2 regions of the Caballeronia sp. GAFFF2 genome follow, and region 2 is predicted to be linked to the other one. Evidence: riboswitches for the same ligand, from Rfam matches in the RefSeq annotation. Region 2 holds a riboswitch; the other holds the start of a gene.
What was found. A riboswitch is a leader RNA that binds a small molecule or an ion and turns the genes downstream of it on or off. The one in region 2 is predicted to bind cobalamin.
Positions count from the first base shown of each region.

Region 1 (7,344 bases), on a different contig from region 2:
GGCGCGCTGCATACGTCGGAACGCGATTTCCTTGGCGCAATCGCGCATTGCGATTTCGTGACGATGGGCGATGGCTATACGTGGAACACGCAAAATCGCGAGGCGGACATCGCCACGGCGCGCAAGGGATGGGACGAAGCACGACGCATGATCCAAAGCGGCGAGTATCAGATGGTCGTACTCGACGAGCTCAATGCCGTGCTCAAGTACGAATATTTGCCGCTTGAGGAAGTACTCGGCGTGCTAAAGGCACGGCCGGCCATGCTGCATGTCGTCGTGACAGGACGACACGCGGCCGATGAGCTCATTGAAATAGCCGATCTCGTCACCGAAATGCGCCTCGTAAAGCACCCTTATCGCGAGCAGGGCGTCAAGGCGCAACGCGGCGTCGAGTTCTGACGCAATGGCAAACTGTCCCGCACTCTTCATCGGCGCGAGCGCGTCGCATCAAGGCAAGACCACGGTGACGGCCGCGCTTGCGCGTCATCACACGCGGCAAGGCAGGCGCGTGCGCATCTTCAAGACCGGGCCGGATTTTCTCGATCCGATGATTCTCGAGCGGGCATGCGGGTCGCCCGTTTATTCGCTGCATCTTTGGATGGTCGGACTGGAAGCGTGCCGCGCGATGCTTTCCGCGGCCGCCAAGGAAGCCGACCTTATTTTGATCGAAGGCGTAATGGGCCTCTTCGATGGCACGCCGAGCAGCGCCGATCTCGCCGCTGCGTTCAATGTGCCCGTGCTCGCGGTAATCGGCGCGCATGGCATGGCGCAAACCTTCGGCGCGCTTGCGTTCGGACTTGCGCGTTATCGGCCCGATGTGCCGTTTCATGGCGTGCTTGCAAATCGCGTGGCGTCTGCGCGCCATGCACAGATGCTGGCCGAAGCCATCCCCGAAGGGCTGCGCTATTGCGGTCATTTTTCGAACGCGGACGATATCGCGCTACCCGAACGTCACCTTGGCCTCACTCAAGCGCGGGAAGTGGCGGACCTGGATGCGCGTCTCGACCGCGCCGCCGATGCCATTGCCGCGACCACGCTTGCCGATTTGCCGCCGCTCGTTCGCTTCGACGACGACATCACGCTAAGTGAACCGCCGCGTCTTCTCGACGGATTGCACATTGCGATCGCGCGGGACGCCGCGTTTTCATTTATTTATCCCGCGAATGTCGATTTGCTAAAGGCATCGGGCGCAAGCGTCAGCTATTTTTCCCCGCTAGCGGATGAGCCCGTACCCGCCCATGTCGATGCGCTCTACTTGCCCGGCGGCTACCCCGAGCTTCACGCCGCGACGCTTGCTTCCAATGCGTGCACGCGCGCTTCGATAAGAGAACATATCGCGCGCAATCGCGCGGTAGTCGCGGAATGCGGCGGTATGCTCTACCTGCTCGACGCACTGACGGATGTCGAAGGCAATCGTCATTCAATGCTAAGCGCCCTTCCCGGCGACGCCACCATGCAACGCCGTCTTTCGCGGCTGGCGATGCAACGAGTCGACACCGCCCACGGTCCGCTCACCGGCCACACCTTTCACTATTCGACGCTCAAGACATCGATGCAGCCTTTCACGACAGCCACGCACGCAACGACCGGTGCGCAGGGCGAAGCGCTTTATCGTCATGGCGCGATAACGGCCACTTACATGCACGCTTACTGGCCCTCGAATCCTGCGGCAATGGCTGCGCTCTTTCGCGGCGAAGCGCTATGACGACACCGACCGAAATCGGGCCACGCGATCTCGCCGAGATGATCGGACGCGCCAGCGCGCAGGAACCAATCGGCTCGCCGTGCACCGGCGTGTGCAAGCTCGATGCATCGAGCGGCCTGTGCGCGGGATGCTTTAGAAGCCGCGAGGAAATTAAATTGTTTAGAACGATGGACGATCACGCGAAGCTCGCGTTGTTCGACCAGTTGCTTGAGCGGCGCGCGGCCTCGCAATGAACGAAGGCCCGCGCTCGTGCTCAAGCGACGCGGGCCTTTTGACATCCATCGAGCATTCGATTCAGGCAGCGGCCATGCGACGCGCTGCCGGACGCTCGAGTTCACGTGACGCAAGCGCGCCGAAGAGCAGTCCAAGCGTTGCCCAGATCAATGCTTGAATACCGACGGCAGTCAGCCTGAAATTCCACAACAACGACGCGGAAAAGTCGGCGGGTACTTCGTCGACAGAAGGCAGCGCCACTTGCGCGATAACCATCAAGACGACATAACCAGCCGCCGCAATAAGCGCCGCGTTCCAGTTGCCGCGACGCGCCTGCAAGCGTCGCTGCGCATAGACCGCGAACACCGCGCCGACGATTGAAATCGCCACCATGCCGAAGAAAAGCGCCGTACGCGGACCAATGGTTTCGGCATTGCCCACGGCGGGCGGGTTTGGGGGATATTTAATGAACGGCACGAGCGCAACGCTAACGAAACCAATGAGCGCAAGCAAAACCGACGTTCCGCGCGCATGCAACGAGCCGAGCCGCCCATAAGCCAAGGCAAAGATCAGCGAGAAAATACCGCCTAAAGCCGTGCCGAACACCACCACGCCCGTTAGTAAGCCCAAACCCGCTTGCGTGTCCCGGCTAACGAGTTCTTCATCATCACCATGACTATGCGATTGCGCTGCCGCCGCTTCATCGTGATGATCGTGTGCGGGCGCTTGTGCATGCTCGTGCTGTTCTTCGAACGCGATAGCCCGAGCAACTGAAGGTTCGCCGAAGCCGCGCGCAAAGCCAAAGCTGATCAGGCCCGCGACGAGTCCCGCGACCATGCCGCGTATAAGCAAGTTGCGAATCATGCTCCGTCCTCAATGGCACGGAAAGCCGAGCAAGTGTCGGCCATCGTGAACGAATTCGTGGACGTACATGCCCGAGATAATGGACGTTGCACCTTGCTCGGCGCCGACGAAATAAATCGCGATCAGCAGAACGAGGCCGATAAAAACGGTCCAAGGAAGGACCTCACGCACCGGAATGGGGACCGGTGCATCGTTAGCGGGCGTTGCAATACCAGCGGAAAAAGCCGGCGCGTTGGACATATTCATTGAAATTTCTCCAGGGAAAAGCGCGTCCCGATAGACGAAGAGCATGCAGCGGGGTCTGACTCGCGGCATCGCGCTCTTAGCGCGAACCGCATACAGTGGCGCGACCGTGCCGGGCTTCCACCGGCTTCCTCGCACTGCAAGCTTGCCATTCTATGATGATTGCCGGCAAAGTAAAACGACCATGAGCTAAAGCCTATGCAATCGACATTGATTTTGCTGTGCCACGCCGCCACGCATGCCATGAAAAGCGGGCGTTTTCCGCAAGGCGACGAGCCTGTCGAACAGGCTAAATGCACGCTCGATGTCCCGGGCGAGCCAAGCCGCGTCACATCCAGCCCGGCCCGCGCTGCTTGCGAAACAGCGGCTTGGATCACGACAGCTTTTTCGATCGATGTCGCATTCGACGATATCGACTATGGAGAATGGCGCGGTCGTTCCATTCGCGAGATTAGTGAGCGCGAGCCTCAAGACGTTGCGGCATGGCTTTCCGATCCCCATGCAAGGCCGCATGGCGGCGAGAGCGTGGCAATGCTGTCAAAGCGCGTTGAGAAAGCGCTCGAGGGGCTTGCTTCGAATACGGAGCACGAATGCTGCATAGTCGTAACGCACGCCATCGTCATGAAGGCGGCGCTCTGTATCGTGCGCGACGAACCGTTGTCGTCGATACTCAAGATGGATCTCGCGCCGCTATCGTCCGTCTTGCTCAAGTTCGCGGAAGGCAAATGGACAAACGTGCCCTCCTGAACTTAGATGGCCGCTCGGTGCTCAAAGCAAGCAGCGACTGGTTCGCTCAAAGGAGACAGCAATGGCGCACTATGTGGATGGTTTCGTCGTACCAGTGCCGATCGACAAGGTCGACGCGTATCGCAGCATGGCCGATGCAGCGGGCAAAATATGGCTGGAATATGGCGCGCTGCAGTTTGTCGAATGTATTGCCGACGATGTTAAGCCAGGCGAGCTCACCTCGTTCCCTCGAAGCGTACAGCTCAAGGAAGGCGAAACGGTGGTCTTCTCGTGGATCGTCTATGAATCGCGCGAACAACGTGACGCCGTCAACGCCAAAGTAATGGAAGACTCGCGCCTTAAGAGCATGATGGAAAACGGCGAACCGCCGTTCGATCCCAAACGCATGTTCTTCGGCGGCTTCAGGACGCTGGTCGAACTGTCAAAGGCCTGATTATTTTTCGAATGCCTAAAACCAAGGAGCCATATCGACATGTACATTGCCATGAACCGCTTCAAGATCGTTCCAGGCGCGGAAGCCGATTTCGAACATCTCTGGACAAGCCGTGACACGCACCTCAAGGAAGTGCCGGGCTTCGTGGAGTTCCATCTGCTAAAGGGACCGACGCGGGATGACCACGTCCTCTATTCGAGTCACACGATCTGGACAAACCATGCTGCGTTCGAACAGTGGACTCAGTCGGATGCATTTCGCGCCGCGCATCGCAATGCGGGCGGAGAAACCAGGCAGCTTTACTTAGGCCACCCGGAATTCGAAGGCTTCGAAGTGATTCAGACGGTTAAATAAGAGCCGCCTGTCTTACAAGACCGTGAACGAATTGCGTCGCTCGCTAAGGCCTTCCTAAGCCTTAGCGCCACGCGCCATTCGCTGCAATGTCGATGAATCGATGGCTCCGGCACAAATGCGCACGGCCTCCTTAAGCGTACGTGGACGTCCCTCGCCAAACTGCGATTCAAGCATGGCGACGGCGCGTAAGCGTTCGTAATTGCCCAGCTTCTCGCCAGTCGCAAGCTCCAGCACGGAGATAAAGTAAGCAGCCGGCGGCGCCGCGTTAGGCTGTGCGGACGCACCGCCTGATCCATCATTCCCGTCGTTGCGCGCGGGAAAACCGGGCGTCCATCTGGTGTCGTATCGGCTATTCATGGGTCTGTTCATTTGGGTGCCAAGGCGCTTGCGCCAGCTTTCGATTGAACAGACATTCAGCAAGGACCGTTCCAAGCCAGCTCGCGCCTTAATTAGCGCTGTTATTTTTGTCTAACAATAAAGCTCTAGCAACTCGACATGCAGCGAGATCCCATGCCGCGCATCCGACGGACTTAAATACGATCGGGCGTTCGTTTTGCACCCTCGCCGTGATTGCTTGTGCAAGTGGATTAACGTTTTCCCATTTCACACCAGCAAGGATGAAATCCCCCGCTTCATGGCGCGCCCCCGCCGGGTCATCGACATACAAAGCGCTTGAATCGATAGTGCCCGGCGCTATTTCTGCCGCATCAGGCGTAAAGGCGCCAACACCGATGACCAACCGATCTGCTCGCGCCGGCAGCGTATAGACAGGCTGCTTGCTGGTGGTCGCGGTGATGACGACATCGACAGCTTCAGGAATGTTTGAGCTTTCAAGCGCCGCTAGCTTTGGCGAAGCCGCTGCGTGGGCCTTGCAAAAGGCATTCGCACGCTCGGTTCGCGACCCCTGGACGATGATCGATGCATCGGGATAAACGCTCGCGATCGCCTCCACATGGTAGGCCGCCTGCTTGCCCGTACCGATCACCAGCACTTGTTTCGGCGGCTGCGCGCTTAGAGCGCGGATAGCGAGCATCGATACCGCCGCCGTTCTGCGCCCCGTTACAGTTGGGCCGTCGAGCATGAATTGCGGCACGCCGGTGACGGCATCGAATGCGGTGACCTGTCCGTGAATCGTGGGCAAACCAAGCGCACCGTTACCCGCGCACACGTTGACGAGCTTGTGCATGGCCAAGTCCGCCGCGCTTGCAGGCATCGACAACATGATCCCACCTTGTGCAAGCGGCACCACCATGCGCTCCGGACTCACGATACGGCCCGCCGCGTAATCGAGCATGGTGGCGGCAAGCGTGTCGACCAGGCGGTCATAAGGAACGAGCTGCGCGGTGCGTTCGGCGTCGAAAATTGGAATCGCGCTTGAGGTTTGATTCATCGTGTCTTTGGCCTCGGAAGGGAAAGTTGCCATCGCAATGCCACTGAAATATCGCAACATTCTAACGGCGCAAGCGACCTCGACCATTTGCCGTCGGTGCACTAAAACGCGCAAAGCGTTGCGTACGCCGTCATATGATTGCCTTCGAATACAGTCATAATCAAGCAATCTGCGCCGCAAAAATTGCAGCGGCAAGCCGCCCACGGAGCCCACAATGAACGAGATGGACAAGCAGCGCCGCTTCCATGCCGACCTGATCGACAGCTACGACGAAGAGTTCGAAATGGAGATCGACGACCGCTTCCTGGATGGCGAGGCAGCGTTCTCCGACGAGGAACGACAGCTTCGTAAGACCTATTTCCGCGAGCTATTTCGCTTGCAGGGCGAACTGGTGAAGTTGCAGGATTGGGTCGTGCATACGGGCCACAGACTCGTGGTGATTTTTGAAGGCCGCGATGCGGCCGGTAAAGGCGGTGCGATCAAGCGCATCACGCAGCGGTTGAACCCGCGCGTGTGCCGCGTCGCTGCTCTGCCTGCGCCGAATAATCGTGAACGCACGCAATGGTATTTCCAGCGCTACGTATCGCATCTTCCGGCAGGCGGCGAAATCGTTCTGTTCGATCGAAGCTGGTATAACCGCGCGGGAGTAGAACGCGTGATGAACTTCTGTACTGACGCCGAATACGAAGAGTTCTTCCGTTCCGTGCCCGAGTTCGAAAAGATGCTCGTGCGTAGCGGCGTTCAGATCATCAAGTACTGGTTTTCTATTACCGATGACGAACAGGAAGTGCGCTTCGAGGCGCGTATTGAAGATCCGCTAAAGCAGTGGAAGCTGAGTCCGATGGACCTCGAAAGCCGACGCCGCTGGGAAGCCTATACAGCCGCTAAGGAAGTCATGCTGCAGCGTTCGCACATTCCCGAAGCGCCGTGGTGGGTGGTTCAGGCCGTCGACAAGAAGCGTGCGCGGCTGAACTGCATGCATCATCTGTTGAGTCAGGTGCCGTATCACGAGATCGAGCACTCTGCGATCACGCTGCCCGAGCGCGTATTCAATCCGGATTATTTGCGGCAGCCCGTGCCGGAGACCATGTACGTCCCGGAGATTTACTAAAGCGCTTTAGCAGCAGTGACTGCACCCGATGTGTTCCTGACGGTGCAGCGTGCGGCGAATGGCAAACTGATACGCTTGCTGCGAACCCTTGAACACCATCACGAACATGACTTGCGCGAGGTTGAAGTCAAGGGTGACCATCAGGCGCATGAGTAGCAGCAGTGGCAGCACCACGGCTGGTTGATACAGTTGTCGGGCAATTAATGCTTTCATCTTTAGCTCCCATTTCCATATAAGAATTTTAGGGATTTGCAGGCCCGGGATAAATGGCCCGCGGATGAAGA
Region 1 is NZ_JALQDA010000027.1:597,849-605,192, forward strand. It holds gene cobO (cob(I)yrinic acid a,c-diamide adenosyltransferase) at 1-399, shown strand, start outside; gene NCT04_RS19135 (cobyrinic acid a,c-diamide synthase CobB) at 404-1,705, shown strand; gene NCT04_RS19140 (DUF1289 domain-containing protein) at 1,702-1,938, shown strand; gene NCT04_RS19145 (CbtA family protein) at 2,000-2,782, opposite strand; gene NCT04_RS19150 (CbtB domain-containing protein) at 2,792-3,022, opposite strand; cobalamin riboswitch at 3,059-3,182, opposite strand; gene NCT04_RS19155 (histidine phosphatase family protein) at 3,224-3,772, shown strand; gene NCT04_RS19160 (DUF1428 domain-containing protein) at 3,834-4,205, shown strand; gene hmuQ (heme-degrading protein HmuQ) at 4,245-4,559, shown strand; gene lhpI (bifunctional Delta(1)-pyrroline-2-carboxylate/Delta(1)-piperideine-2-carboxylate reductase) at 5,005-5,949, opposite strand; gene ppk2 (polyphosphate kinase 2) at 6,164-7,060, shown strand; gene NCT04_RS19180 (hypothetical protein) at 7,067-7,273, opposite strand.
Region 1: it holds a riboswitch for cobalamin, as region 2 does, so the genes downstream of both, NCT04_RS19150 (CbtB domain-containing protein) here and NCT04_RS03495 (TonB-dependent receptor domain-containing protein) in region 2, are expected to answer to the same signal.

Region 2 (7,344 bases):
ATGGCTCTCGCTGCCAATGATCGTCGCGGGCATCGTCATGATGGTGTGGGCGTACAAACGTCAGAAACGCGTGTCCGGCAACGCGGCGTAAATCACGCCGCGTTCTCCGGCACAGCAGTTATCGCCCCATTTGCACCGAACCCGACACGTCGACGGTCACCGTCGTCGTGCCGGCTTCGAGCGCCATCGGCGCGCCGACCTTCGCGTCCGCGCCAAGCGAGCGGGCCTGCATCATCATCACCGGGCGCGGACCCGCGCCGCTGTGGCCCACGTTCACTTCGCGGATCGTGAAGTTGGCGTAGCCGAACGCCTGGCTCGTGGCCTGCGCTTCCTTGCGGAACGACTCGATGGCCTGCGTCGAGAGCTTCTGCTCGGCGGCGCGCTGCGCTTCGGGCGACAGCGAGAACGCGACGCTGCCGACTTGCATGGCGTTACTCATCTTGCCCGCGAGCTTGGACGCCGCCGCGAAGTCATGCGATTCCAGCACGACCTCCGTGCGGCCGCGCCACGCGGAGATCTTGCCGTCGCGATCCGTGCTCGGATAAACCGTGAACGAGCCGCTTTTCGCGGTCACGTTGTCGACGCCTTTTGCTTCGCGCAATGCGGCTTCGGCGCGCTGATTGAGCGTGGTGGTGAGCGACGATGGATCGGCCGCTTCCTGCTCGTAGAACAGCGTGATGTTGACGACATCTTGCGGCACTTGCGCGCTGGCTTGCGCGGATAGCGAGAGCACGCCGGATGGCTGCGGATTGGTGATTACCGTCTGAGCGGCGGCCGAAAGCGGAAGCGTGAGCGCGGCGCTCGACATCGCGACGAAGGCGAGGGCGGCGGCGGTTTTCTTGTCGATCATTCAAGGACTCCGAGTGCAAGAGCATCGCGTGATTCGCGACCGCACTTAGGCGCTTCGTTCGTTCCCTTAGTTCCCTTGAACGATTCGCGCGCCCTAGACCAGACGCTCGGTTATGAAGCGCCACTGCGCCTCGGTCACGGGCGTGATCGACAGCCGATTACCGCGCGCCAGCACTTGCATGTCGGCGAGTTCCGCGTGTTCGCGCAATGTCGCGAGCGGAATCAACGGCGTCTTCTTGACGAAACGCACATCGACGAGCATCCAGCGCGGCGTCGCCTGCACGGACTTGGCGTCGAAGTACGGGCTTTTGGCGTCGAACTGAGTGGGATCGGGATAGGCCGTCGAACAGACTTTGGCGATGCCCGCAATGCCCGGCTCCGGGCAACTCGAATGATAGAAGAGCACGCCGTCGCCGACTTGCATCTGGTCGCGCATGAAGTTGCGCGCCTGATAGTTGCGCACGCCCGTCCACGGGAGGGTTTTCTTCGGCGCGTGCGCGAGATGATCGATGCTCGCTTCGTCCGGTTCGGACTTCATCAGCCAGTAGCGCATGATGGATTCGGCAACGGGGTTTTAAAACGGGCTCGACAAAAGCAAACGGCATCGGTATGAACCGATGCCGCTGGAGTAGGGTCCCCACCTCGGCCGCTAGGCCGGCATCCTGAACCTGGGTTCAAGATTGGTCGCAGTAAGCAACACTTCGGGTACATCAGACAGAGTGACGCGCGCGCCCGTGCTGCAAGTTTCCACAACCGTGCCAATGTAGCATTGGTTCAAGGAATATATGACCTTGGCGAACCAGGCAGGGAGTAGTCACTCTACACCAATCGAATGTCTAATGCAGCCTCTCGACACCAATTGCGCAGTTTCTTTTTTCGATTGACATCGCGCGACCGATTAGCGTTCGCCACGGAGCGGCGTCGCGGCACTTCGGTCACTGCACTTCATACTGCGCAATGACAGCACCAAGCTGTTCGTTCATGGAGTGCATCGTGCGGCGAATTTCCTCGGCGGGGAAGGCCTCGCCATGACGCACGCTTTCTTGCAGCCTCAGCAATTCGGAAGCGAGTGAAAGCGCGGCCATCACCGCGATGCGGTCTTGCCCGCGCACGTTGCTTGCATTGCGCACCTTGTTCATCTCGGCGTCGACCCGTGCCACCGCTTCACGCAGCGCGCCTTCGGTTTCCGGCGAACAGGCGAGGCGATATTGCTGGCCGAGAATGGATACTTCGATCTGCGTGGTCGTCATGCCTTCTCTCCGTGATGATGCTCGCTGTGCTCTCCCGCGTGCGCATGCTCGTGCGCGGCTTGCACATCGTGAGAGCGGGCATCGAGGAGATCGAGCTGATTTTCCGTCTCGGCATGATTCGCGGACTTGCCGCGCGGCAACTTTTCGAGGATCGCGTTCAGGCGGACCTGCGCGTCGTCGATCTTGGCCGAGAGGGAATCACGTTCGGCTTGGAGCGTGTCGCGCTCTTCGCGCATTTGCACGAGCTCTGCCTGCACGTTCGCGTAGTCGCTACGCAGTTGTTCGATTTGTGCTTCAAGCGCGAGACGCGCCTGATTGTGCCGCTCGCTGATCTGGATCAGCCGGCCGATATTTCCTGACAGTGATTCGAGTTCGTTGAGCATGTGCTGCGTCCTCTAAAGACCTCGCATTCTAGCGCGGTTCAACGGAGCTTCCGATAATTGTCTCGTTTCGAGACGTAACAGCACGCGATCATGCGTGCATCGCGATGCATTCGTGTGTGGAAAGCGCGGGCGCTGCCGATGTGTTGCGACGGCGGGTTCTAGTTGGGTTCGTCGTGAGCCGTGTGTCTTGCGATGATCGGCCAGGGTCGTTTCTTGACGGTCCTGAATCGCGCTCCTACACTTGCCGCACTTTTGGTGCTCGCGTCCGCATTCTTTTGCGGGCGCAGTCAAACGGGAAACAGGAAGCGGCGCCGCCAAGGCCACGCCAACCTGTGCTGCCCCCGCAACGGTAAGCGACCGCAACGCAAGTTGCAAGTCGTCCCTTGCGCGTTTTTCGCCGCGCCGTCGTGTGAGTTTGCTTGCGAGTTTGTCTGATTCGCAAGAATCCGCCGCTCGACGCAGGCAAGGCGAAGAACGTGTCGATGCCACTGCGCTTCATGCGTGGGAAGGCGGGACGGTGTGTCGCCAGCCCGGATACCGGCCAACTGTTCAGCGCGTTCGTCTGTTCGCATTCGAGCGCGCTCGTCGCGCATTGGCCTTGCGGGGAGCGAGGTCGCGCCAGCCTACGCATGGGAACATTTCACGCATGGTATCGCCACTTGCCCGACACGCGGGCAGACGCAAAACGATCGAACGCGCCGCGCTCGTCGCCCTCAACACCTGGCTGCTCGCTCATGAAGCGCTCGCGGACGAAGCCTCGCAACCGCCGCTCGCGCCCGTCGTCGTGACCGCGACGCGCACCGTGCAACCTCTCGCCGATACGATCGCGCAGACTTCGCTCTTCGACGCCCAGGATATCGCCGATAGCAATGCCTACGACGCGCTCGGCGTCATCGGTCTTGCGCCCGGCGTGCAGGTGACGCGCAATGGCGGCCCGGGAGCGAATGCAAGCACGTTCATACGCGGCGCGTCCTCGACGCAATCGCTCGTTTTAATCGACGGCGTGCGTGTGGAGTCCGCATCGCTCGGCTCGGCGCAGCTTGCGCAGATCATGCCGGATCAGATCGACCGCATCGAAGTCGTGAACGGCAACGTGTCGGCGCTGTACGGCTCGGGCGCGATCGGCGGCGTCGTGCAGATCTTCACGAAAGACGGCGAGGCGCATCCGCCGCGCTTCTACTTCGAGACGGAATACGGCAGCTATCACACGCAGCGACAAGCGGCGGGTGTTTCCGGCGCGCTCGATAGCGAAGGCCGCACGACCTTCAGCTTCAACGTATCGCGCGAGAAGACCGATGGTTTCTCGTCGATCGATCCCGCGCTCGCGCCCAACGCCAATCCGAACGCGAACGGTTATCTGAACGAAAGCGTCGCGGCCACGCTGCGCCACAAGTTCGGCGACAAATGGGACGCGGGCGTGCGCTTCTATCAGTCGAACGGCATCGACAGTTTCGACGATGCCTACGGCTTGCCTGGCGATCTCAACGATTCGCACAGTCGCGTGCGGTCGACATCGGTGTTTGCGAACGGCCGTATCACGGACCAGTGGACCACGCATTTCACGGTCGCGCAGGGACAGGACCGCGCGAACATCGAGCAGAACGGCATCTATACGAGCCGCTTCAATTCCGAGGATCGCCAGTATCTGTGGCAGAACGACTTTCGCCTGACGGAGGCGCACAAGCTCCTGTTCGGTTACGAGCATCTCGACCAGACGCTCGATTCGGATCAGTTCAGCGCGCCGGATCGTCACGTGAATTCGGTGTACGCGGGCTATGTGGGACGCTTCGGTCCGAGCGAGGTGCAGGCCAATCTGCGCCACGACCAGTATTCCGATTTCGGCGGCGCGAACAGCTACTATCTGGGCTATGCGTACAACATCGACACGCACTGGCGCGCGAGCGCGAGTTACGCGGCGTCGTTCCGCGCGCCGAGCTTCGACGATCTCTACTATCCGTTCAGCGGCAATCCGTCCATTCAGCCCGAGCGCAGTCATTCGGTGGAAGCGGCGCTGCAGTACGCATCGGACCAAGTGGGCGTGCTGCGCGTGACGGCGTTTCAGACGCGCTATTCGAATCTGATCGATTACGTATCGGACGGCAGCGGCTTCTATATCGCGCAGAACGTCGGACGCGCGAAGGTGCAGGGCGTCGAGGGATCGTGGGCAGGGCATGTCGGCGCCACTGATTTACGCGCGGGCGTGACGTTCCAGAATCCCGTCGATGAAACCGGCAATCAGGACCTGACGCGCCGTGCGCGGCGTTTCGCGAGTTTCAGCGCGCATCGCTCGATAGGAAGCTGGCGCGTGGGTGGCGAGTGGATCGTGAGCGGTGCGCGCAGCGATTACGATTCGACGCTCGCGGGCTATGGCGTCGTGAATCTGTCGGCGCGCTATGACATCACGAAGTCGTGGTACGTGAGCGCGCGTGTCGACAACCTCTTCGACCGGAACTATGAACTGGCTTATTCGTACAACACGCCGAGGCGCGGCGCTTATGTCACGCTCGGCTGGCGCCCGTCGTGAGCGACACCGTTGACCTGCGCCGCGCGATGAACGCTAAACGCGCGTTAGGCATCTGGGCTGCGCTCGGGCTTGCCGCGTTGCTTGTGTTTGCGGTGTCGCTCGCGCTCGGCAGCGTCGCGTTGCCCTTGCCACGCGCCATCGCGGCGTTGCTGCACGCGCATGCGGCCGCGCCCGATATCGCCGATGACATCGTGCTCACCTTGCGTTTGCCGCGCGCGCTTGCGGGTTTCGCTTCGGGCGCCTTGCTCGCGCTTTCCGGCGCGCTGCTGCAAGTGCTGTTGCGCAATCCACTGGCCGAGCCGTACGTGCTCGGCGTATCCGGCGGCGCGGCGACCTTCGCGCTCACGGCGATGCTCGCGTCGCTGCCGTGGTGGGGCATCGATCTGGCCGCGTGCGCGGGCGCGTTCGCATCCATCGTGCTGGTGCTCGGACTCGCGCGACGCGACCTGTGGCACGGCGATCGCGATGCCTCGCCGCGTCTTCTGCTGACAGGGGTCGTGATAGCGGCGGGCTGGGGCGCGCTCATCACGTTGATCCTCAGTATTGCGCCGGAGAATCGCTTGCGCGGGATGATCTTCTGGCTGACGGGCGACCTGAACGGCGCAGCGACGCCGTGGCCCGCGCTGATCGCGCTCGTCGTCGCGATGATCGTCGTCGTGCCGCTCGCGCCGCAACTCAACGTGCTGTTGCGTGGCGATACGGCCGCGCGTTCGCTCGGCGTGCCTGTCTCGCGCGTGCGGCTGTCGGTGTATCTCGTCGCATCGCTTGCGGCAGCGGCGGCTGTCACGACGGCGGGCACCATCGGCTTCGTTGGGCTCGTCGTGCCGCATTTATTGCGGCTCGCGTTCGGCAACGATCAGCGCATGCTCGTGCCGGCGTCGGCGCTGGCAGGCGGCCTCGCGGTGATGAGCGCCGATCTCGTCGCGCGCACGGCGATCGCGCCCGCGCAATTGCCGGTGGGTGTGGTGACCGCACTCGTCGGCGTGCCGATGTTCCTGTGGATGCTGCTGGCGAGACCGCGATGACCCTGCATATCGAACACGTCAGCTTGCGCGCGGGCGCGTGCACGCTCGTGGAAGACCTCACGCAAAGTATCGGCGCGGGCGAGATGTGGTGCATAGCCGGGCCGAACGGCGCGGGCAAGACCACGCTCATTGGCGTGCTCGCGGGTTTGACAAAGCCGGCCGAAGGCGCGATATCGCTCGATGGCCGCGCGCTCGCATCCTGGCGCGCGGCGGATCTCGCACGCGCGCGCTCGCTGATGCCGCAAAGCTCGCACGATGCCTTCAGCGCGACCGTACTCGACACCGTGCTGCTGAACCGCTTTCCGTATGTCACGGGCTGGGGCTGGGAGAGCGCCGAAGACCGCGCTGCCGCGCATGCCGCGCTCGATGCGCTCGGTCTTCTATCGTTCGCCTCGCGCGATGTCCTGACATTGTCGGGCGGCGAACGGCAACGCGTGACGCTCGCCGCCGTGCTGTGCCAGAACACACCGCTCTTGCTGCTCGACGAACCGCTCGCGCATCTGGACCTGCATCATCAGATCGATTGTCTGCACGTACTGGCCGACGCCGCGCGCAAGTCCGGCCGCACGGTGATTTTCTCGTGTCACGATCTCAATCTCGCGCGGCGCTTCTCGACGCACGCGCTTTTGCTCGATGGCAGGGGCGGCGCGCACGCCGGTCTCGTCGCGGACGTGCTCACGCCTGAACGCGCGAGCGCCGCGTTCGGCTATCCGCTAGCCTTGATTCGCGATGGCAAGCACGAAGCGCTTGTGCCGTCCATTCCCGTTGCACGCACCTGAAGGATTGCCGATGTCAAACGCTCACGACTTGCCTACGCCCCGCGCGCCAGACCGTTCGCGCGAAGCCGAACTGCAACGCATCATCGATACGAAAACGAAGCCGCCGGGCAGCCTCGGTCGGCTCGAAACGCTCGCGCTGCAAATGGGCGTGATTCAGCGCACGACGAAGCCGTGCATCGAGCGCCCGGCGATGATCGTGTTTGCGGGCGATCACGGTATCGCGGCCGAGGGCGTGAGTCCGTATCCGCAAGAAGTGACCGCGCAGATGGTCGCGAATTTTCTGGCGGGCGGCGCGGCGATCAACGCGCTGTCGCGTTCGGTCGGCATGACGCTCGAAGTGGTCGATGCGGGCGTGGCGACACCGATTCCCATCGATAGCGGCTACGAGCGTCTGTCGCTCGGCCTCGGCACGCGCAACTTCGCGAAGGAAGCGGCGATGTCGCGCGAGACCGCGCTCGAAGGCATCGCGCGCGGCGCGGCGCGTGTGCGGCATCATGCGGCGCTCGGTACGAACGTGATCGGCTTCGGCGAGAT
Region 2 is NZ_JALQDA010000006.1:199,585-206,928, forward strand. It holds gene lgt (prolipoprotein diacylglyceryl transferase) at 1-91, shown strand, start outside; gene NCT04_RS03470 (SIMPL domain-containing protein) at 119-850, opposite strand; gene NCT04_RS03475 (EVE domain-containing protein) at 944-1,402, opposite strand; RNA gene ssrS (6S RNA) at 1,480-1,662, opposite strand; gene NCT04_RS03485 (cell division protein ZapA) at 1,785-2,099, opposite strand; gene NCT04_RS03490 (ATPase) at 2,096-2,482, opposite strand; cobalamin riboswitch at 2,719-3,042, shown strand; gene NCT04_RS03495 (TonB-dependent receptor domain-containing protein) at 3,129-5,006, shown strand; gene NCT04_RS03500 (FecCD family ABC transporter permease) at 5,033-6,031, shown strand; gene NCT04_RS03505 (ABC transporter ATP-binding protein) at 6,028-6,810, shown strand; gene cobT (nicotinate-nucleotide--dimethylbenzimidazole phosphoribosyltransferase) at 6,821-7,344, shown strand, end outside.